Regions from separate parts of the Neobacillus sp. BP17 genome, predicted to be linked through region 1. Evidence: a T-box and tRNA genes for the amino acid it is inferred to sense, from the RefSeq annotation. Region 1 holds a T-box; the other holds one or more tRNA genes.
The links. A T-box is a leader RNA that pairs with one kind of tRNA and senses whether it is charged. The one in region 1 lies ahead of leuS (leucine--tRNA ligase), so its partner is inferred to be a tRNA-Leu.

Region 1 (11,924 bases):
GATGGAACATCATCGCCGTTATGGCTGGCTAATCGAAATGTGGCGTTCTGCAGGATTCCATGTGATTATGGCAGACCTTCCGGGCCAGGGGATGACAACAAGAGCAAACCGCGGTCATATTCATTCCTTCGATGATTATATCTTTGAAGTAAAGGATTGGATTCAGGCAGCCTACCGCTATAATTTACCAGTATTCTTACTTGGTCACAGTATGGGGGGATTAATTTCAATCCGGCTCTTACAGGAAGAGAAGCTGAATGTCGCTGGAGTGATTCTTTCATCGCCGTGTTTAGGGTTAGTTCATACCCCATCTAAAATTCTAGATATTCTATCGCATGGTCTGAATGTGGTTTTTCCTTCACTTCGGATCAATTCTGGATTATCGGTCCAAATGGCAACAAGAAACGAAGAGGTCCGTGAAGCGGATTCGAATGATACCCTTTATGTAACCAAGGTATCGGTTCGATGGTATCGGGAATTAGTGAGTGCCATGAAAGAGGCCTTTCAGGCGCTTGAAAAAACACAAGATATCCCCATGCTAGTCATGCAAGCTGGCGATGATAAAATAGTCAATAAAAGTACCGTAAAAGAGTGGTTCAATCACGTACCACTTTCGGAAAAAAGATTTAAGGAATGGCCGAAATGCTACCATGAGATTTTTAATGAACCGGAGCGCGAAGTGGTATTTGAATATGCAAAGGATTTTGTTTATAGTCAATTAAAAGCAATCGGTTATATTGTTTAGAAAGGTTGTCGGTTTTAATGATGCCAATCACCCTTATGTCGAGGGTATACAGCAAAATACTTCCAGCAGTACACAAAGAATTGGCTTATTGGAAAAGCCGTGCAGAAAAAATCCCGAACGAGGAACTGAGGACTCAGGCCCTTGCAAGTATCAATCATAAAACGTTCCATTGCGAGGGTGGTGCTATCCTTGCACTAACCGCAAAAGGGGATTATCAAAAAGCGATAAAATTTATCGTTGCTTATCAAACGATTAGTGATTATTTGGATAATCTTTGTGACCGTTCCACCTCACTAGACCCTGAGGATTTTGCAGCGCTCCATGAATCCATGGCAGATGCGCTCGTCCTTAAGGCAGAGAAGAAAAATTATTACCGGCTCCGTGAAGACCAGGACGATGATAATTATTTAAATGATTTATCGGAAACCTGCCGCTCTGTCCTGAGAGAAATTAAGAATTATGAAGGAATTAAAGACTATTTGCTTGAGCTATGCCAATACTATTGTGAACTGCAAATTCATAAACATGTCATCCATGAGGAGCGGGTCCCACGTCTTGAAAAATGGTTTCAAAAGAACCAACCTCACTTACCTGATATGGAATGGTATGAATTTTCAGCTTGTTCGGGTTCTACCTTAGGGATTTTTTGCCTTGTGTCCTATGCACATCGTAATGATTTTCAGTTGAGTGATGCGGATAATATTCGAAATGGATACTTTCCATATATTCAGGGCTTACATATTCTTTTAGATTATTTTATTGATCAAGAAGAAGACCTTATTGGGGGAGATTTAAACTTTTGTACTTATTATCGTAATGAGGAAATGCTTTTTCAACGCTTGAATCATTTTATGATTGAAGCAGACCGGCACACGGAATTTCTCCCTCACAAAAATTTTCATCGCTTGATTAATCGTGGTCTGCTGGGTATTTATTTATCCGATGCCAAGGTTCGCAAACAGAAAAACGTGCGAAAATTAGCCAAAGGTATGATTAAAACGGGCGGTTGGATTAGCTATTTCTTCTATTTCAATGGTCTTGCCTACCGTTCAGTGCAAAAATCAGTCCCAGCTTTTGTTACAAGGTTAATTTCAAAATAAAACCAGGCGCTTAGGCCTGGTTTTTATATTTTCTCGATTGCAATGATAAAAGCTGGACTATTTTGTTGATTGATAAATTGGTATTGGAGCACATGGGCTGTTTTTTGGTCAATTTTTTGGCAATAATCAAGCAGGGAATCACGTTCTTCAGCCCCTCCTTTGTGGCCATGATAAATAACGAGAACGATGATTCCTTCAGGAGCAATCATTTCCATTAGTTGTTGCAGAGCATCAATCGTTGTTTCAGGTTGAGTAACTATCGTTTTATCACTGCCAGGCAAATATCCTAAGTTGAAAATTGCACCAGTTACTTTACCTTGATAGTTGTTAGGAATCAATTGGGATAGCTGTTCGTGCCCCGATTGAAACAGTGTAACTCGCTCAGACAGGCTTTGATTAATTAAACGTTCCTTGCTTGCGGCAATCGCTTTCTCTTGAATATCAAACCCAAATACGTGACCGGAGGCACCAACAAGTTCTGCTAAGAAAACTGTATCATAGCCATTTCCAACTGTCGCATCAATCACAACATCGCCAGGTTGAACCGCTTTTTTAAGTAGATTTTTCGCAAACGGAAGAACCTTGTCTATTTTCATAAATACTTCACCAATTGACCTTGATAAAATTTCCCCTGCCAGCTGTCTCGTTTTTTCAGTTCCGCATCAATGGCATTTAAGACTTCCCACTTGTTCACACTCCACATCGGCCCAACCATTAAATCAATGGGACCATCTCCTGTTATCCGATGAACAATCATCTCGGGTGGTAAAATCTCTAATTGGTCACATACTAACTTTACATAGTCATCTTGGGACATAAACTCGAGCATTCCTTTTTCATATTGCTTGACCATCGGCGTTCCTTTTAACAAATGGAGCAAATGGATTTTTATTCCTTGAACATCTAATTTGGCTACTTCATGAGCAGTTTCCATCATCATGTCGTAGTTCTCAAGCGGTAATCCATTAATTATATGGGAGCAGATGCGAATCCCATGCTTTCTTAGCTTGTTTACCCCATCTTTATAACATTGATAATCATGGGCACGATTGATGAGTGAGGCTGTCCGTTCGTGGACTGTCTGAAGACCAAGTTCAACCCATAAATAGGTTCGTTCATTCAGTTCCGCTAAATACTCGACCACATCATCTGGCAGACAATCAGGACGCGTGGCAATCGATAAACCCACGACGCCTTCCTGATCCAGAACGGATTCATATTTTTCACGAAGTACATTTACTGGTGCATGGGTATTTGTAAATGCCTGAAAATAGGCCATGTATTTGCCATCTTTCCATTTTGTGTGCATTTTTTCTTTAATGTTATTGAATTGAGTTTCTAGGGATTCTACTCGATTACCGGCGAAATCTCCAGAACCTGACGCACTACAAAACGTACAGCCTCCGTGTGCGACAGTGCCATCCCGGTTCGGACAATCAAAGCCTCCATCAAGCGCGACTTTAAACACCTTATGACCAAATTCTTGGCGCAAGTGGTAATTCCAAGTATGGTATCGTTTATCATCAGAAGCATATATAAAAGGTCTCATCTGAACCAATCAGAAAACCTCCTTTAAGAAAATAGGCTGTGTTAAAACTTATTGTTAATTTTTGCACCCTGTTGATTGGAGCGGAAGTCACGAAGACTCCTGCGGGAGGACGGGGCAGGGGAGACCCCGCAGGAGCGCAGCGACGAGGAGGCTCCCCGGACCGCCCGCGGAAAGCGAAGTGACTGAAGCGGAATTCAACAGGCCGCTTTAACAGAGAAAAAAATTAAAAAGCGCATAACATCAATTTTATCATGTTGTGGCTAGCTTATCCAAATGTAATTATTTACGGAACTGGCTGGTAATAATTATTCAACTGTTTATGTTATAGGAAAGAAAATGGAGAACAAAATAAGAAATGAAGCATTATGCTTCTCACACGGGGCTTCCAGTTATTATAGAAAGGGGTTCTTAAATGGCTACTCGCGACTCTATGGACGAATTAATGCAACAGGTTGAGGACACAGTTCGCTTTGCCCAAGAACAATACAAACAAAGTAGTCTCCAAGAGCATTATAATGACGATGATTACACAAAGGCGCTGCAGCAGCTTGAAGATACTTATCAAGACATTGCTAAAATGGCACATAGTGCAAACTCGCAGCAACGGGAACAGCTCCATAGAATGAGACTCCAGCTGCAGCAGCTTCAGAATACCATGGTTCTAGAGGGGGAAAACCTTTGAAAAAGCGTTCTAAGCAACAAAATCCTGAACAGAAAACCCGGAATGGAATTAATAATCAAGATTTAGAGCTGGGGCAAGATTTCGATCTTGTTAAGCAAGCCAAGAAGAATTATGAAAAATCCGGTGGGCAGCCTGTAAAATCCAAATTCCACCAAGAAAAAGACCAATCTTCATAAAACAAGGAAGAATCCCTCAATTTTTTTCATTGAGGGGTTCTTTTTTTATAAATAATTTTTCCGAAAATTATAGAAAAAAGTGTAAAAAATCACTTGGAATAACAATATTACATTAAAAACACCTTGAAAATAGAAGGAAACGCTCGTTCACAGGTCGGTAACAAGTAGTGATATATATGTGATGTACGTCACAGTTTTGCCCTTTTATATCATGGTTTAAATAAGGTTGTAGACCACTCAGGATTACGATGCAGAAAAACTAAAAGAGAAAAGAATGGGAGGTGAGGAAATGTTAAAAAAATTCCTTAAAATGGACAAAAAGTTTTTAATTGTGCTGGCGCTACTGATTGGTGTGTTTTTATCTTTTTCCACTGTAAAAACAATGGCCTACTTGGATTCTCCTGGTTTTTGTCAAAACTGTCATACGATGAAATCCGTACATAAGTCTTTTATGGATTCAACTCACTCGGATTTACAGTGTAATGACTGCCATCTGCCTCATAAAAGTGAAGTGGGGAAATTATTTTTTAAAGGCCGCGCAGGGATGACACATATTTTTTTCAATACACTCGGAACAAAGAAGATTCCGGATGTGATTGAGGCGACCGAACGAACTGAAAAAATTATGAATGACAACTGTATTTCTTGTCATAAAAGTACACTTAGCAATGTATCGCATGATGCAAAGGAAAAGTGTATTTCCTGTCACAAAACAGTACCACACGGGAAAGGCTTTAAAGATGATCGTTATAATAAGCCGCCTGTTTCAGGAGAGTTATTAGAAAATAAGGGAGGATTTTAGAAATGGGAAGCTTTCGATATGGGGCATATCTTCTCCTGCTAGCGATGGTTTTGATCATTACTGGGTGCAGCGATGGATCTACTGAGAAAACGGCGTCTGCCGCAGGAAAGAAGACTACAGGACTCGCAGCCGATGAAATTCGTAATGAAGCATTTAAGGACTTATTTCCACTTCATTATAATAGTTACAAAAAGAATGAAAAGATGGAAGATACTACTTATGGCGGTTCTGAAAAACGCAGCAAATTTGAAAAGGATAAAGAGCCTCTGTTACCTATTCTCTTTAATGGATATGGATTTGCAAATGAATATAACGAAGAACGTGGACATACATACGCCTTAGAAGATATACGCAGTATTCAACGGATTACCGATAAATCGGTTGGCTCGTGTTACACTTGTAAATCGACAGCTGTTCCAAAGATGATTGAGGAAATGGGCGACCACTACTGGGGTGCTAATTTTAATAAAGATATTTGGCCAAAAGGGGAGGAGATGGGGCACTCGCCAATAGGCTGTTCGGATTGTCATGATCCAAAAACAATGGATTTGCGTGTCACTCGTCCAAGCTTCTATAAGGCATTACAAGCGAAAGGCGTAGATACATCCAATCCAACCAAGAACGATATGCGCAGTTATGTTTGCGGCCAGTGTCACGTGGAGTATTATTTTGCAGCCGATAATAGTGAAGTAACATTCCCGTGGACAAAAGGCTTTAAACCTGAAGAAATGTATGAGTATTACAGCACCATTGCGAAAGAAAAAGGTTTTGAGAAGGATTGGATTAGTAATATTTCTGGGACGCCAATGTTAAAGTCACAGCACCCCGAATATGAAACACATTCATCAGGTACACACGGCAAAGCGAATGTATCTTGTGCTGACTGCCATATGCCATATGAGCGTGTCGATGGAAAAAGAAAAATCAGCTCACACTGGTGGACTTCACCGCTTAAAACCATGCAAACTTCATGCGGTCAGTGTCATGGCGATCGCGATTTAGATAAACTGAAGGACCGTGTCCTTGAAATTCAAGAAGCAAATGTCAGTGCATTACACGAAGCACAGGATATTTCCACGACATCACACTATTATGTAAATAAAATGATTACTTCAGGTGTAAATCAGGAGAAAATCAAGCAAGCGCAGGAATTTGTTCGGAAGGGCCAATGGTTCTGGGATATTATCGCAGCTGAAAACTCGGCCGGATTTCATAATCCACAGGGATCGATGGATTCCTTAAGAGAATCTGTTGTTCAATCCAACAAAGCGGTCCGGCTTGCAACTGAAGAGCTTGTTAAAAAAGGCGTTGACATGGAAGAGGTAGACAAGGAAATTGAAAAAGTGAAAAAGGCTGTTTTCGACGAAACAGAAAATGATAAGAAAAAAGATGCCGCAGTGAATAGTTATTTCCCTGCGCAAGCACCGGTAGTACCAGGAGTACCAAAGAAATAACCTTAAATATTTTGGTCAGGAAAACACTGTTTCATTTACAGTGTTTTTTTCTTATGGTTTTTTTGAGGAGAAATTGAGTTTGGCGATATCTTCTTTAGATTTGGCTAAATAATTGGGAAACTTGGCGAAATCCTGGGCCAATTCGGCGAAATCCAATCCAGTTTGGCGAAATCCTGGACCAATTCAGCGAAATCCAATCCAGTTTGACGGAATCCTGGATCGATTCAGAGGGAATACCAAATCTCCACACCTCTCCCCATTGCAATGGAAAACAAAAAGCATTGCGCGCCCCAAGAAAAAATAATAGAATATATCCTTGGTAATTGAAATTGTAATATGTAAAGGGGCGTTTTATATATGCCACGTGCCTTATGGCTCTTAATAATAGGGATGGTCGTTAATGTCACAGGCTCATCATTTCTGTGGCCTTTAAATACAATTTATATACATGATCACCTGGGCAAGTCCTTATCGATTGCTGGAATAGTCCTAATGCTAAATTCAGGGGCAAGTGTGATTGGTAACCTATATGGCGGCAGCCTATTTGATAGAATAGGCGGCTACAAATCTATCTTAATAGGAATCTCGATTACTCTTGCAGCACTCATTGGTTTAACTTTTTGGCATGGCTGGCCTGCCTATATTGTCTTCCAAATCATTATTGGATTCGGTACCGGTATTATTTTTCCGTCGATGTATGCAATGGCAGGGTCTGTTTGGGTTGAAGGTGGAAGGAAAGCCTTTAACGCGATTTATGTTGCCCAAAACCTTGGGGTAGCCTTGGGTGCTTCCCTTGGCGGGATTGTTGCCGCTTATTCCTTTCAACTCATCTTCCTAGCCAATACTATTATGTACGTCCTCTTTTTGCTTATAGCGCTATTTGGCTATAAAGGAATTTCGGGGGAGTCAGGAAAACCGGCAACTAACGATATAAATGTTCCTATTGTAAAAAATAGAAAAAAACTGTATGCCTTATTAATACTGTGTACAGGGTATTTGCTTTGCTGGGTTGCCTATGTACAGTGGCAAACAACGATTGCCACCTATACACAGGAAATTAATATTTCATTAACGCAGTATAGTCTATTATGGTCGATCAACGGTGCCCTAATTGTCATTGGCCAACCATTCTTAAATGGTGTACTGAAGCATCTGAAAGCATCACTTAAACTGCAAATGATTATTGGAATTGGTATTTTCGTTGTTTCATTTTTAGTTGCAGGGCAGGCAACGCTGTTCTCTGGGTTTCTAGTTGGGATGATTATCTTAACAATTGGTGAGATGTTTATCTGGCCGGCAGTTCCAACAGTTGCCTTTAACCTGGCACCGAAGGGACGTGAAGGCTTCTACCAAGGAATCGTCAACAGTACTGCAACAGGCGGCAGAATGATTGGTCCCCTAATGGGAGGAATAATCGTAGACATGTACAACATATCAGCACTATTCATTGTACTAATAGTGTTATTCCTCGTCGCAATCATCACAACACTCCTTTACGATCGAGGTCTAAAAACAAAAATGGTGTCAGGCACCGTCCATGGACAAATCTAGTTATTTGTCCATTCCACGCGGACGAAGAAGTAACCCTTCTTTGTCTTTTTATTTTTTGGTTTATTATCCCGATATTTTGTCTATCCTGAATTTAGGCGTTTGTTTGCCTTGCATACTTGTTGAAAATTTATTACAATAACCGTAATACTTAATAATGAAATGACTGTGATTAGGAGTAGTAGTGGTACACACCCGAAATAGAGAGTTGACGGCTGGTGGAAGTCAACCGGGTACATCATGAACTCGCCTTTGAGTTGCAAGTGTGAAAGTATAGTAAGGCTTGCCGTATTCCGCGTTAAGGATGAATGAAGCGAGTGTTTTTAACACTAATGTGGGTGGTACCGCGGGAAGATACATACAATCCTCTCGTCCCTTTTTGGGATGAGGGGTTTTTTTATTTTAAGGAGGCAACAGATATGAGTTTCGATCATAATCACATCGAAAAAAAGTGGCAAAAGAAATGGGAAGAAGAAAAAACATTTAAAACAAGCGAGGAATATGACAAAAGAAAATTCTACGCTTTAGATATGTTTCCATATCCATCAGGAGCAGGACTACACGTAGGGCACCCTGAAGGCTATACAGCAACCGACATTCTTTCACGATTAAAGCGGATGCAGGGATACAATGTGCTTCATCCAATGGGCTGGGACGCGTTCGGCTTACCGGCAGAACAGTACGCACTAGATACGGGGAACGACCCTGCAGAATTTACAGAGCAGAATATCAACACGTTTCGCCGCCAAATTAAATCATTAGGATTCTCTTATGATTGGGATCGTGAAGTTAATACTACCGACCCAGAATACTACAAATGGACCCAATGGATTTTCTTAAAGTTATTCGAAAAAGGTTTAGCATATATTGATGAGGTTGCGGTAAACTGGTGTCCGGCGCTTGGAACAGTTCTCGCAAACGAAGAAGTCATTGATGGCAAAAGTGAGCGTGGCGGACACCCAGTTGAACGCCGTCCGATGAAGCAATGGATGTTAAAAATCACAGCTTATGGTGATCGTTTACTTGAAGACTTAGAAGAACTTGATTGGCCGGAAAGTTTAAAGGAAATGCAGCGTAACTGGATCGGCCGCTCGGAAGGTGCAGAAGTAACATTCTCGATCGAAGGTCATGAAGAGACTTTTACGGTATTCACAACACGTCCCGATACATTATTTGGTGCTACCTATGCTGTGCTAGCTCCGGAACATGCGTTTGTAGATAAAATTACAACAGCTGAACAACGTGCTGCGGTTGATGCTTATTTGGATAAAGTGAAAACAAAGAGCGATTTAGAACGTACCGATCTTGCAAAAGAGAAAACAGGCGTATTCACTGGGGCATATGCCATCAATCCTGCAAATGGTGAAAAAATGCCAATCTGGATTGCTGATTATGTATTAGTAAGTTACGGTACAGGAGCAATTATGGCAGTTCCAGCTCATGATGAGCGTGACTATGAATTCGCTAAAGAATTTAACCTGCCGATTAAAGCCGTTGTCGCTGGTGGAGATATTGACAAAGAAGCCTATACTGGCGATGGTGAACATATTAACTCTGAATTCTTAAATGGCTTGGATAAAGCAGAAGGCATTCAAAAGATGATTGCTTGGTTAGAAGAAAAGGGAATCGGAACGAAGAAAGTCACTTTCCGTTTGCGTGACTGGCTATTCAGCCGCCAGCGTTATTGGGGCGAACCGATTCCAATTATCCATTGGGAAGATGGCACAATGACTGCGGTTCCTGAAGATCAGCTTCCATTGATGTTACCAAAAACGAAAGAAATTCGACCATCTGGAACTGGGGAATCCCCGCTGGCAATTATTTCTGATTTCGTCAACGTGGTGGACCCAGAAACAGGTAAAAAGGGCCGTCGTGAAACCAATACAATGCCGCAATGGGCAGGCAGCTGCTGGTATTATTTACGTTACATTGATCCGAACAATGATCAAGCACTTGCTTCTCAGGAGAAATTAAACCACTGGCTTCCTGTTGACATTTACATTGGCGGGGCAGAACATGCTGTTTTACATTTACTTTATGCGCGTTTCTGGCATAAATTCTTGTATGATATTGGTGTTGTTCCAACCAAAGAACCATTCCAAAAGCTATTTAACCAAGGCATGATTTTAGGTGAAGGAAATGAAAAAATGAGTAAATCAAAAGGGAATGTCGTAAACCCTGATGATATCGTCGGCAGCCATGGTGCTGACACCCTTCGCCTCTATGAAATGTTCATGGGACCGCTTGATGCATCAATTGCTTGGTCAACAAATGGACTGGATGGTTCCCGCCGCTTCTTAGATCGCATCTGGCGTTTATTGGTTGAAGAAAACGGGGAATTAAATCCAAAGATTCAAGTAAATGAAGAAGCCTCAAATTTGGAAAAAGTTTATCATCAAACGGTGAAGAAAGTGACTGAGGATTACGAAGGCTTAAGATTTAATACGGCGATCTCACAGATGATGGTATTTATAAATGAGGCCTATAAAGCAACCGTACTGCCAAAAGAATATATTGAAGGTTTTGTTAAAATGCTTGCACCTGTTTGCCCGCATATTGCTGAGGAGCTTTGGGAGAAGTTAGGTCATAGTGAAACAATATCTTACGAAGCATGGCCAGCCTATGATGAGGCAAAACTAGTAGATGATGAAGTTGAAATTGTTGTCCAAGTCAATGGTAAAGTAAAGGCAAAGCTTTTGGTACCAGTGGATGCAAGCAAAGAGTCCCTTGAGGGAATCGCAATGGAGGATGCCCAAATTAAGGAACAAATTGAAGGGAAAACAATCCGCAAAGTCATTACTGTTCCTGGCAAGCTTGTAAATATCGTCGCAAATTAATCTATAGAATGGCCCCTTTTTCGGGGCTGTTTTTCCTAAAGGGGATGGACTTGATGGAAGAAATTCAAACAATTACACCAGAAGAATTACAAAAGAAGCTTGAGTCAGGGGAAAAACTTGAGCTAGTCGATGTAAGGGAAGATCATGAGGTCGTTTTCGGGATGATCCCAGGAGCAAAGCATATTCGCATGGGAGATATCCCTGATAAACTCGACTACTTTGACAAGGATAAAGAATATATCTTTATCTGCCGCTCCAGCGCAAGAAGCGGAAATGTCTGCCATTATTTGCAGGATCAAGGCTATAAGGTTCGTAATATGACAGGCGGCATGCTCTCTTGGACTGGTGAAACAGAATACACAGAATAACCGATTCCACAATGGAATCGGTTTTTTTGTGCGGCGGCAAATCAATCTGCTGGTGACAATGTAGGTATTCATTAAGTACCACCAGTAGTTGTATAAAAGCCTCCACTCAAAATAATCTTAACTTTTTATAAAGATTAAATTTTTAAAATTTCAGAAAAGTGGTAAGAATAGTAGTAAAAAAAGAGAGGGAGAGAACATTGATACAGGTAAAGTTGTTTGATCGGGAGCATGAGAAGGATCTGGAAAAGGAAATGAATCGATTTTTAAAAGGACTGGATGAAACAAGTCTGCTTGATATTAAATATAATGTGGCAGCAATGGCAGAGGAAGAAGAAGAGGAACAGATTTATTGTTTTTCAGCGATGATTATTTATAAGGCCTGACAACTTGTCAGACCTTTTTATTTTTCACATATATGGCTGCATTACTTCCAGCTAATCTTCCGGTTACAAGTGCAGAAGTAATATTATACCCTCCGGTGTACCCATGGATATCTAAGATTTCACCGCAAAAATATAAACCATTCATAAGTTTCGAGCCCATCGTTTGCGGCTCAATTTCTTTAACTGACACACCGCCGCCCGTGACAAACGCTTTTTCAAGTGGCAGGGTGCCATTAACTTTAATTAGGAATTGCTTACAACTCTTGGAAAAGCTGCGTAT
Region 2 (11,924 bases), 1.3 Mb from region 1:
TTGTCACCGGCAGTCACCTTAGAGTGCCCAACTGAATGCTGGCAACTAAGATCAAGGGTTGCGCTCGTTGCGGGACTTAACCCAACATCTCACGACACGAGCTGACGACAACCATGCACCACCTGTCACTCTGTCCCCCGAAGGGGAAAATCCTATCTCTAGGAGTGTCAGAGGATGTCAAGACCTGGTAAGGTTCTTCGCGTTGCTTCGAATTAAACCACATGCTCCACCGCTTGTGCGGGCCCCCGTCAATTCCTTTGAGTTTCAGCCTTGCGGCCGTACTCCCCAGGCGGAGTGCTTAATGCGTTAGCTGCAGCACTAAAGGGCGGAAACCCTCTAACACTTAGCACTCATCGTTTACGGCGTGGACTACCAGGGTATCTAATCCTGTTTGCTCCCCACGCTTTCGCGCCTCAGCGTCAGTTACAGACCAGAAAGCCGCCTTCGCCACTGGTGTTCCTCCACATCTCTACGCATTTCACCGCTACACGTGGAATTCCGCTTTCCTCTTCTGCACTCAAGTCCCCCAGTTTCCAATGACCCTCCACGGTTGAGCCGTGGGCTTTCACATCAGACTTAAAGGACCGCCTGCGCGCGCTTTACGCCCAATAATTCCGGACAACGCTTGCCACCTACGTATTACCGCGGCTGCTGGCACGTAGTTAGCCGTGGCTTTCTGGTTAGGTACCGTCAAGGTACCGGCAGTTACTCCGGTACTTGTTCTTCCCTAACAACAGAGCTTTACGACCCGAAGGCCTTCATCGCTCACGCGGCGTTGCTCCATCAGACTTTCGTCCATTGTGGAAGATTCCCTACTGCTGCCTCCCGTAGGAGTCTGGGCCGTGTCTCAGTCCCAGTGTGGCCGATCACCCTCTCAGGTCGGCTACGCATCGTCGCCTTGGTGAGCCGTTACCTCACCAACTAGCTAATGCGCCGCGGGCCCATCTGTAAGTGTCAGCCGAAACCGACTTTCAGCTTTTCCTCATGAGAGGAAAAGGATTATCCGGTATTAGCACCGGTTTCCCGGTGTTATCCCAGTCTTACAGGCAGGTTGCCCACGTGTTACTCACCCGTCCGCCGCTAGACCCCGAAGAGTCTCGCTCGACTTGCATGTATTAGGCACGCCGCCAGCGTTCGTCCTGAGCCAGGATCAAACTCTCCAAGAAAGTTGATTAGCTCATTTGTTACGTTGGCTTAGCTTCATTTCTGAAACTAAAATTTATTGTTTGTTTCACGTCTTGTTTGTTTAGTTTTCAAAGAACAATGTCTTTGTCGCTTGTGCGACTTTTCTATATTAACAGAGCTTTGATGCTGTGTCAATATCATAATTAAATATTTTTTGGTGGAGTCTAGGGGGATCGAACCCCTGACCTCCTGCGTGCAAAGCAGGCGCTCTCCCAGCTGAGCTAAGACCCCATATAATATTAGGAATGGTCGGGAAGACAGGATTCGAACCTGCGACCCCTTGGTCCCAAACCAAGTGCTCTACCAAGCTGAGCTACTTCCCGTTAAGTGCGCCCTGAGAGATTCGAACTCCCGACCTTTTGATTCGTAGTCAAACACTCTATCCAGCTGAGCTAAGGGCGCATATGAATTTAATTAATCTTAAAGTGGTGCCGAGGACCGGAATCGAACCGGTACGGTAGTCACCTACCGCAGGATTTTAAGTCCTGTGCGTCTGCCAGTTCCGCCACCCCGGCAAAAATAGAGAGCGGAAGACGGGATTCGAACCCGCGACCCCCACCTTGGCAAGGTGGTGTTCTACCACTGAACTACTTCCGCATATCATGGTAAGTTATTTTGCTATTGCAAACAACTTTGTTTATTTTACTTCGTAAAAAAACTTGGTGCGGGTGAAGGGAGTCGAACCCCCACGCCTTGCGGCGCCAGATCCTAAGTCTGGTGCGTCTGCCAATTCCGCCACACCCGCATTATTGAAAGTTATTTTGCTTTTCGCAAAAAACTCTGGTGAGCCATGAAGGACTCGAACCTTCGACCCTCTGATTAAAAGTCAGATGCTCTACCAACTGAGCTAATGGCTCGTACTAAAGGTGCCGGCGAGAGGACTTGAACCCCCAACCTACTGATTACAAGTCAGTTGCTCTACCAATTGAGCTACCCCGGCGTAATGTTTGAAAGATAAATATGGTGGAGGATGACGGGATCGAACCGCCGACCCTCTGCTTGTAAGGCAGATGCTCTCCCAGCTGAGCTAATCCTCCATATATTCAGCCTGGCAACGTCCTACTCTCACAGGGACGCGTGTCCCAACTACCATCGGCGCTGAGAAGCTTAACTTCCGTGTTCGGTATGGGAACGGGTGTGACCTTCTCGCCATTGCTGCCAGACTATTTTGTTTGAGGCTTCATTCCCTCAAAACTAGATAATGCTGAAGAAGTTTGTAAACTTGAGTTCACCTTAAAATATGGTTAAGTCCTCGAACGATTAGTATCAGTCAGCTCCACGTGTTACCACGCTTCCACCTCTGACCTATCAACCTGATCATCTTTCAGGGTTCTTACTAGCTTGCGCTATGGGAAATCTCATCTTGAGGGGGGCTTCATGCTTAGATGCTTTCAGCACTTATCCCGTCCGCACATAGCTACCCAGCGATGCTCTTGGCAGAACAACTGGTACACCAGCGGTGCGTCCATCCCGGTCCTCTCGTACTAAGGACAGCTCCTCTCAAATTTCCTGCGCCCACGACGGATAGGGACCGAACTGTCTCACGACGTTCTGAACCCAGCTCGCGTACCGCTTTAATGGGCGAACAGCCCAACCCTTGGGACCGACTACAGCCCCAGGATGCGATGAGCCGACATCGAGGTGCCAAACCTCCCCGTCGATGTGGACTCTTGGGGGAGATAAGCCTGTTATCCCCGGGGTAGCTTTTATCCGTTGAGCGATGGCCCTTCCATGCGGAACCACCGGATCACTAAGCCCGACTTTCGTCCCTGCTCGACTTGTAGGTCTCGCAGTCAAGCTCCCTTGTGCCTTTACACTCTGCGAATGATTTCCAACCATTCTGAGGGAACCTTTGGGCGCCTCCGTTACTTTTTAGGAGGCGACCGCCCCAGTCAAACTGCCCACCTGACACTGTCTCCCACCCCGATCAGGGGTGCGGGTTAGAATTTCAATACAGCCAGGGTAGTATCCCACCGACGCCTCCACCGAAGCTAGCGCTCCGGCTTCTCAGGCTCCTACCTATCCTGTACAAGCTGTACCAAAATTCAATATCAGGCTACAGTAAAGCTCCACGGGGTCTTTCCGTCCTGTCGCGGGTAACCTGCATCTTCACAGGTACTATAATTTCACCGAGTCTCTCGTTGAGACAGTGCCCAGATCGTTACGCCTTTCGTGCGGGTCGGAACTTACCCGACAAGGAATTTCGCTACCTTAGGACCGTTATAGTTACGGCCGCCGTTTACTGGGGCTTCGATTCAGAGCTTCGCTTGCGCTAACCCCTCCTCTTAACCTTCCAGCACCGGGCAGGCGTCAGCCCCTATACTTCGCCTTGCGGCTTCGCAGAGACCTGTGTTTTTGCTAAACAGTCGCCTGGGCCTATTCACTGCGGCTCTTCGAGGCTATTCACCTCAAAAAGCACCCCTTCTCCCGAAGTTACGGGGTCATTTTGCCGAGTTCCTTAACGAGAGTTCTCTCGCTCACCTTAGGATTCTCTCCTCGCCTACCTGTGTCGGTTTGCGGTACGGGCACCTTTTATCTCGCTAGAGGCTTTTCTTGGCAGTGTGGAATCAGGAACTTCGGTACTAAATTTCCCTCGCTATCACAGCTCAGCCTTATGTGAGAGGCGGATTTGCCTACCTCTCAGCCTAACTGCTTAGACGCGCATATCCAACAGCGCGCTTACCCTATCCTCCTGCGTCCCCCCATTGCTCAAACGATAAAGAGGTGGTACAGGAATATCAACCTGTTATCCATCGCCTACGCCTTTCGGCCTCGGCTTAGGTCCCGACTAACCCTGAGCGGACGAGCCTTCCTCAGGAAACCTTAGGCATTCGGTGGATGAGATTCTCACTCATCTTTCGCTACTCATACCGGCATTCTCACTTCTAAGCGCTCCACCAGTCCTTACGGTCTAGCTTCAACGCCCTTAGAACGCTCTCCTACCACTGACATCGTAGATGTCAATCCACAGCTTCGGTGATACGTTTAGCCCCGGTACATTTTCGGCGCAGAGTCACTCGACCAGTGAGCTATTACGCACTCTTTAAATGGTGGCTGCTTCTAAGCCAACATCCTGGTTGTCTAAGCAACTCCACATCCTTTTCCACTTAACGTATACTTTGGGACCTTAGCTGGTGGTCTGGGCTGTTTCCCTTTTGACTACGGATCTTATCACTCGCAGTCTGACTCCCACGGATAAGTCTTTGGCATTCGGAGTTTGTCTGAATTCGGTAACCCGATGAGGGCCCCTAGTCCAAACAGTGCTCTACCTCCAAGACTCTTACTACGTGAGGCTAGCCCTAAAGCTATTTCGGAGAGAACCAGCTATCTCCAAGTTCGATTGGAATTTCTCCGCTACCCACACCTCATCCCCGCACTTTTCAACGTGCGTGGGTTCGGGCCTCCATCCAGTGTTACCTGGACTTCACCCTGGACATGGGTAGATCACCTGGTTTCGGGTCTACGACCACATACTCATACGCCCTATTCAGACTCGCTTTCGCTGCGGCTCCGTCTCTTCAACTTAACCTTGCATGGGATCGTAACTCGCCGGTTCATTCTACAAAAGGCACGCCATCACCCATGAACGGGCTCTGACTACTTGTAGGCACACGGTTTCAGGAACTATTTCACTCCCCTTCCGGGGTGCTTTTCACCTTTCCCTCACGGTACTGGTTCACTATCGGTCACTAGGGAGTATTTAGCCTTGGGAGATGGTCCTCCCTGCTTCCGACCGGATTTCACGTGTCCGGCCGTACTCAGGATCCACTCAGGAGGGAACGAAGTTTCGACTACAGGGTTTTTACCTTCTCTGACGGACCTTTCCAGGTCGCTTCATCTACCCCGTTCCTTTGTAACTCCATGTTGAGTGTCCTACAACCCCAAGAGGCAAGCCTCTTGGTTTGGGCTATGTCCCGTTTCGCTCGCCGCTACTCAGGGAATCGCGTTTGCTTTCTCTTCCTCCGGGTACTTAGATGTTTCAGTTCCCCGGGTATGCCTTCCATACCCTATGTATTCAGGTAAAGATACTGTTCCATTACGAACAGTGGGTTCCCCCATTCGGAAATCTCCGGATCAAAGCTTACTTACAGCTCCCCGAAGCATATCGGTGTTAGTCCCGTCCTTCATCGGCTCCTAGTGCCAAGGCATTCACCGTGCGCCCTTTCTAACTTAACCTAAAAGGTTATTCTCTTAACTTCATAAGAGAGAAAACTAAAATGGCGATTACTCGATGTTTACTTTGCTTCTTCATTACGATTATCTAGTTTTCAAAGAACGATTAAAAAAAGCTTTGAGAGAATTGCTCCCTCAAAACTAAACAAACAAAGATCGTGTACAAACTGTTTTGTCTGGCTCACAAGTCCAGCTTTATCCTTAGAAAGGAGGTGATCCAGCCGCACCTTCCGATACGGCTACCTTGTTACGACTTCACCCCAATCATCTGTCCCACCTTAGGCGGCTGGCTCCTTACGGTTACCCCACCGACTTCGGGTGTTACAAACTCTCGTGGTGTGACGGGCGGTGTGTACAAGGCCCGGGAACGTATTCACCGCGGCATGCTGATCCGCGATTACTAGCGATTCCGGCTTCATGCAGGCGAGTTGCAGCCTGCAATCCGAACTGAGAATGGTTTTATGGGATTGGCTAAACCTCGCGGTCTTGCAGCCCTTTGTACCATCCATTGTAGCACGTGTGTAGCCCAGGTCATAAGGGGCATGATGATTTGACGTCATCCCCACCTTCCTCCGGTTTGTCACCGGCAGTCACCTTAGAGTGCCCAACTGAATGCTGGCAACTAAGATCAAGGGTTGCGCTCGTTGCGGGACTTAACCCAACATCTCACGACACGAGCTGACGACAACCATGCACCACCTGTCACTCTGTCCCCCGAAGGGGAAAATCCTATCTCTAGGAGTGTCAGAGGATGTCAAGACCTGGTAAGGTTCTTCGCGTTGCTTCGAATTAAACCACATGCTCCACCGCTTGTGCGGGCCCCCGTCAATTCCTTTGAGTTTCAGCCTTGCGGCCGTACTCCCCAGGCGGAGTGCTTAATGCGTTAGCTGCAGCACTAAAGGGCGGAAACCCTCTAACACTTAGCACTCATCGTTTACGGCGTGGACTACCAGGGTATCTAATCCTGTTTGCTCCCCACGCTTTCGCGCCTCAGCGTCAGTTACAGACCAGAAAGCCGCCTTCGCCACTGGTGTTCCTCCACATCTCTACGCATTTCACCGCTACACGTGGAATTCCGCTTTCCTCTTCTGCACTCAAGTCCCCCAGTTTCCAATGACCCTCCACGGTTGAGCCGTGGGCTTTCACATCAGACTTAAAGGACCGCCTGCGCGCGCTTTACGCCCAATAATTCCGGACAACGCTTGCCACCTACGTATTACCGCGGCTGCTGGCACGTAGTTAGCCGTGGCTTTCTGGTTAGGTACCGTCAAGGTACCGGCAGTTACTCCGGTACTTGTTCTTCCCTAACAACAGAGCTTTACGACCCGAAGGCCTTCATCGCTCACGCGGCGTTGCTCCATCAGACTTTCGTCCATTGTGGAAGATTCCCTACTGCTGCCTCCCGTAGGAGTCTGGGCCGTGTCTCAGTCCCAGTGTGGCCGATCACCCTCTCAGGTCGGCTACGCATCGTCGCCTTGGTGAGCCGTTACCTCACCAACTAGCTAATGCGCCGCGGGCCCATCTGTAAGTGTCAGCCGAAACCGACTTTCAGCTTTTCCTCATGAGAGGAAAAGGATTATCCGGTATTAGCACCGGTTTCCCGGTGTTATCCCAGTCTTACAGGCAGGTTGCCCACGTGTTACTCACCCGTCCGCCGCTAGACTCCGAAGAGTCTCGCTCGACTTGCATGTATTAGGCACGCCGCCAGCGTTCGTCCTGAGCCAGGATCAAACTCTCCAAGAAAGTTGATTAGCTCATTTGTTACGTTGGCTTAGCTTCTTAAAAGAAGCTAAAATAAATTGTTTGTTTGCACGATTTTGTTTGTTTAGTTTTCAAGGATCAATTACCCAATCGCCTTAAGGCGACTTTATAATCTTATCAAGTTATTCACTGAAAGTCAACAACTTTTTTAATTTATTTTTCTCACTGCGTCTGTCTCGCAGCAACAGATATTAATATACCACCATTCGAGAACAGGTGCAATAGTATTTTACGATTTTCCCTTAAAAATATCCAAAGTAATAATATTCTTACTCTTCCTCGTTATAAATATAAAAAAAGTGCCAGTAACATGGCACTTTTTTACGTATTATTTATGACGCATAAGCGGGAATAATAGTACGTCACGGATGGATGGAGAATTAGTAAGCAGCATAACTAAACGGTCAATTCCAATTCCTAATCCTCCCGTTGGCGGCATACCATATTCTAACGCTTCAACGAAGTCGTCGTCCATCATGTGAGCTTCGTCGTTTCCTTGTTCACGTTCTTTTAATTGCGCTTCAAACCGTTCTCTTTGATCAATCGGATCATTCAGCTCTGTAAATGCATTCGCATGTTCACGAGCAACAATGAACAATTCAAAACGGTCTGTGAAGCGTGGGTCCTCATCATTTTTCTTCGCAAGTGGTGAGATTTCGACAGGATGTCCGTAAATAAAAGTAGGCTGGATTAATTTCTCCTCTACCTTTTGTTCGAAGAATTCATTAACAATATGGCCATAAAGCATGTTGTTATTAATTTCAACCCCGTGTTCTTTCGCAAGGTCACGAGCTTCTTCTACACTCATCTCTTTCCAAAAGTCTGCACCAGTGTATTCTTTGATGGCATCTACCATGTGAAGTCTTTTCCACTCAGGTTTAAGGTCTACCTCATAATCGCCATATTGAACCGTAGTTGAGCCAACTACTTCTTGGGCAATATGAGCAATTAGATTCTCTGTCAGACTCATGATATCACGGTAATCCGCATAAGCCTCATAGAGTTCAATCATTGTAAATTCAGGATTGTGACGAGTCGAGACACCTTCGTTCCGGAAAACACGGCCAATTTCATATACCTTTTCCAAACCGCCCACAATCAATCGTTTTAAGTGCAGTTCAATCGCAATCCTCATAAATAATGGCATATCCAAAGCATTGTGATGTGTTATGAATGGACGTGCAGATGCACCGCCAGCAATGGAATGCATCATTGGTGTTTCAACTTCTAAATAGCCGTGGTCATCTAAATACCGACGCATTGATTGAATAATACGGCTTCTTGAAATAAATGTAGCCTTACTTTCTTGACTCATAATTAAGTCTAAATACCGTTGACGGTAGCGCTGTTCAACATCCTTAAGTCCATGAAATTTATCAGGAAGCGGGCGTAACGCCTTTGTTAAAAACACAAAGTTTTCCACTTTAACTGATAATTCGCCTACTTTTGTTTTAAATAGTGTTCCGGATACACCAATTATGTCTCCTAGGTCTGAAGAATCGAATAGTTTATAATTCTCCTCACCGACTGCATCTTGACGAACATAGACTTGAATTTGACCTGTTAAATCTTGAAGGTGCGCAAAGCCTGCTTTTCCTTTTCCACGCTTCGTCATAATCCGACCTGCTAAAGAAACGGAAACATTTTTGGCTTCGATCTCTTCTTTTTCTAATTCTGCATATTGCTCAACTAATTCCTTTGTGTTGTGTGAGCGGTCAAAACGTTTCCCGAATGGATCAAGACCATTTTCACGCATGGTATTCATTTTTTCACGTCTGACCATTAATTGGTCATTCAAATCTTCCTGACTCATAAAATCAACTCCAATAATCTTTTATTATGTAAAATGCTATTAATAAGGCGATCCCATTTTTCTACATACTTTATTATTTTACACAAACTTATACTTTCAGACATCAAAAAAGATGTTATTAAAATAAAAACTGCCAGTTTTTTCACTGGCAGCATCCAATTTAGTATAGAAAGACACTTTAAGTGACAGGTTTATCCTACAATTAACTGACTTTGTTCTTTTGCTTCGACTTCTGTGACCAATTCGTTTAGTAGTGTTACTAATTGATTCCTAGTATCACATTCATTGATCGCATTACGAACCGTGGCGTTACCGGGCACCCCTTTTAAATACCAAGCAGCATGCTTACGCATTTCACGAACAGCAACATATTCACTTTTAAGCGCGATTAAGCGGTCTAGATGAAGGATGCATACATCAATCTTTTCTCTAACAGATGGTTGAGGCATCAAGATACCAGTTTCTAAATACTGAACCGTACGGTAGATCATCCAAGGATCACCTAAAGCCGCTCTTCCGATCATTACCCCGTCTGCACCAGTTTCTTCAAGCATACGTTTGGCATCTTCCGGTGTATGAACATCACCATTACCAATCAACGGAATATTTAGGTTTCGCTTAACTTCACGAATGATGTCCCAGTTAGCACTGCCCTCATACATCTGAACACGTGTTCGTCCATGCAGGGATACCGCCTTCCCTCCAGCACGTTCAACAGCTTGGGCATTTTTCACAGCAAAAATATGCTCATCATCCCAGCCCATCCTCATTTTTACAGTTACAGGTTTTTCAACCTCTGCGACCACAGCTGAAACCATCTCGTAAATTTTATTAGGGTCAAGCAGCCACTTTGCCCCGGCATCACATTTGGTGATTTTAGGAACAGGGCAACCCATATTAATATCAATAATGTCTGCATTAGTATTCTGATCAACGAATTTAGCTGCTTCGACAAGCGTTTTTTTCTCTCCGCCAAAGATTTGCAAGCTTAATGGCTTTTCACGCTCATCGATATAAAGCATATTCATTGTTTTTTCATTTTTATGAATGATGCCTTTATCACTCACCATCTCTGCGCAAACTAATCCAGCGCCAAACTCCTTTACCGTTAAACGGAATGCCGAGTTACATACCCCAGCCATCGGAGCAAGGACAACTGGATTCTTCAATTCTATATCGCCAATTTTCAACATGAAACTACCTCCCCTCCTTCTTTCAATTATTCTTAGAATTGAACTTATCATACGATCTATGCAGCGCCTGTTTATTAATCTTTTGGCGTTAAGTCATCTATGGTGATTTTTAAAGAATCCGCAATCCTTTCCAGTAAATCACTGGCAGGAAGTCGATTCCCTCTTTCAATTTCGCCTAGGATTGATACAGATACACCTAGTTCCTTCGAAAAACCCTCTTGTGTAAAGCCCTTTAACTTCCGATAGGCTCGAATACGTCTTCCCCATTTTTCCGCTTCCATATTCGGACTCCTTCTTTATTTGGTAATTCTTCTAATGATGATTCAAGTAACTGATTTATCTCCGACCATTTCTTGTCCTGATAGATTTCTAAAAGTGGAATAATTACAAACGCTCGTTCTAACATCCTGGGATGTGGAAGGATGAGCTTCTCGCTTTGAATATTTTCTTGGTTATAGGTAAGAATGTCAAGGTCTATTGTTCGCGGACCCCACCTTATTTCCCTTTTTCTACCAAGTTCTAGTTCGATTTCTAAACATAAATCTAATAGATCCATGGAGGAAAAAGCGGTCTGAATCTCAATTACCATATTCAAAAATAAATCTTGTTCCTCATAGCCAATGGGATCTGTCTCATAAATAGAGGAGTAATTTACCAAATGAATTCCAGAATTACTGGTTAATCTTTTAATGGCACTCGTTATATTATCATAACGGTTTCCTATATTCGAGCCAAGGGCAATAAATGCTGTGTTTTCCACTTTTATCTTCTCCTTGTAATTTCTACTGCAACAGACCGGTAGTGACCCGGAATCGGTGGGTCTGGTTTAATCACCGTAACAGTTACTTCTGATATAAGCGGAAAGCCTGTCAGTACGCCTGCTGCAATTCGCTCTGCCACCGCCTCGACTAATTTAAAAGGAGGACCCTCCACGATTGTCTTGCAAACTTGGTAGAGTTCTGCATAATTCACTGAGTATTCCAGTTCATCGGTTTCTCCCGCTTTTTTTAAGTCAATAGAAACGGATAAATCCACTGCAAAACGCTGCCCTAACTGAGTCTCTTCTGAAAACACACCATGGTAGCCGTAAAACTCCATTCTATTGACATAAATTTTATCCAATGGTTTCACCCTTCCCCATTAGGGCATCCATCATTTTAGCCATTCTGCTCATTTCTTTCACATCGTGAACACGGACTATATGGCAGCCTTTTTGAATTCCGAAACAAACGGTTGCTCCTGTACCTTCCATTCTTTCATGGACAGGGAGATCTAATGCTTGTCCAATCATCGACTTTCTAGAAGTCCCTAATAATACTGGATAACCTAAATTAACAATCGTATCTAAATTCTGCATGGTTAGCAGATTTTCTTGATAATTCCTCGCAAAGCCAATACCCGGGTCAAGGATAATCTGTTCATCCTTCACCCCTGCCTTTTTTACAATGGCTATACTTTCATAAAGATCATTGATGACATCTCTCATAAATACCTTGTAATTTCGTTCTTTACGATTATGCATGAGCACAATCGGAACACCGTAGTCTGCCGCCACTTGTCCCATCTTTTCATCCGCTTTTGCCCCCCATACATCATTGATGATTTGAGCACCAGCTTCTATTGCTTGTTTGGCCACTTCTGCTTTATAGGTATCAATCGAAATCGGCACTTGAATTTGTTCAGAGATTGCCTGAATAATCGGGATCACCCGCTTGAGTTCCTCCTCTGCAGGAACAGCTGCAAAGCCTGGCCGTGTTGATTCGCCGCCGATATCAATAATATCCGCACCATTTGCTACC

Region 2: it encodes a tRNA-Leu, which carries the amino acid that the T-box ahead of leuS (leucine--tRNA ligase) is inferred to sense. The anticodon was not compared.

Annotation. Positions count from the first base shown of each region.
Region 1 covers NZ_CM184198.1:4,567,263-4,579,186, reverse strand. Annotated here, with positions in the region: gene AC4QJR_RS22390 (alpha/beta hydrolase) at 1-745, shown strand, start outside; gene tbcS (tetraprenyl-beta-curcumene synthase) at 763-1,845, shown strand; gene mnmM (tRNA 5-(aminomethyl)-2-thiouridylate-methyltransferase MnmM) at 1,869-2,441, opposite strand; gene mnmL (tRNA modification radical SAM protein MnmL/YtqA) at 2,438-3,403, opposite strand; gene AC4QJR_RS22370 (YtzC family protein) at 3,807-4,076, shown strand; gene AC4QJR_RS22365 (glycogen biosynthesis protein GlgD) at 4,073-4,252, shown strand; gene AC4QJR_RS22360 (NapC/NirT family cytochrome c) at 4,542-5,054, shown strand; gene AC4QJR_RS22355 (ammonia-forming cytochrome c nitrite reductase subunit c552) at 5,057-6,508, shown strand; gene AC4QJR_RS22350 (MDR family MFS transporter) at 6,866-8,059, shown strand; T-box leader at 8,216-8,436, shown strand; gene leuS (leucine--tRNA ligase) at 8,476-10,893, shown strand; gene AC4QJR_RS22340 (rhodanese-like domain-containing protein) at 10,947-11,261, shown strand; gene AC4QJR_RS22335 (sporulation protein Cse60) at 11,459-11,644, shown strand; gene AC4QJR_RS22330 (BaiN/RdsA family NAD(P)/FAD-dependent oxidoreductase) at 11,652-11,924, opposite strand, start outside.
Region 2 covers NZ_CM184198.1:80,556-92,479, reverse strand. Annotated here, with positions in the region: rRNA gene AC4QJR_RS00490 (16S ribosomal RNA) at 1-1,166, opposite strand, end outside; tRNA gene AC4QJR_RS00485 (tRNA-Ala) at 1,341-1,416, opposite strand; tRNA gene AC4QJR_RS00480 (tRNA-Pro) at 1,432-1,508, opposite strand; tRNA gene AC4QJR_RS00475 (tRNA-Arg) at 1,514-1,587, opposite strand; tRNA gene AC4QJR_RS00470 (tRNA-Leu) at 1,612-1,700, opposite strand; tRNA gene AC4QJR_RS00465 (tRNA-Gly) at 1,711-1,782, opposite strand; tRNA gene AC4QJR_RS00460 (tRNA-Leu) at 1,846-1,930, opposite strand; tRNA gene AC4QJR_RS00455 (tRNA-Lys) at 1,967-2,042, opposite strand; tRNA gene AC4QJR_RS00450 (tRNA-Thr) at 2,053-2,125, opposite strand; tRNA gene AC4QJR_RS00445 (tRNA-Val) at 2,147-2,222, opposite strand; rRNA gene rrf (5S ribosomal RNA) at 2,232-2,348, opposite strand; rRNA gene AC4QJR_RS00435 (23S ribosomal RNA) at 2,426-5,361, opposite strand; rRNA gene AC4QJR_RS00430 (16S ribosomal RNA) at 5,564-7,101, opposite strand; gene lysS (lysine--tRNA ligase) at 7,448-8,932, opposite strand; gene dusB (tRNA dihydrouridine synthase DusB) at 9,124-10,125, opposite strand; gene AC4QJR_RS00415 (helix-turn-helix domain-containing protein) at 10,200-10,406, opposite strand; gene folK (2-amino-4-hydroxy-6-hydroxymethyldihydropteridine diphosphokinase) at 10,358-10,885, opposite strand; gene folB (dihydroneopterin aldolase) at 10,888-11,247, opposite strand; gene folP (dihydropteroate synthase) at 11,240-11,924, opposite strand, start outside.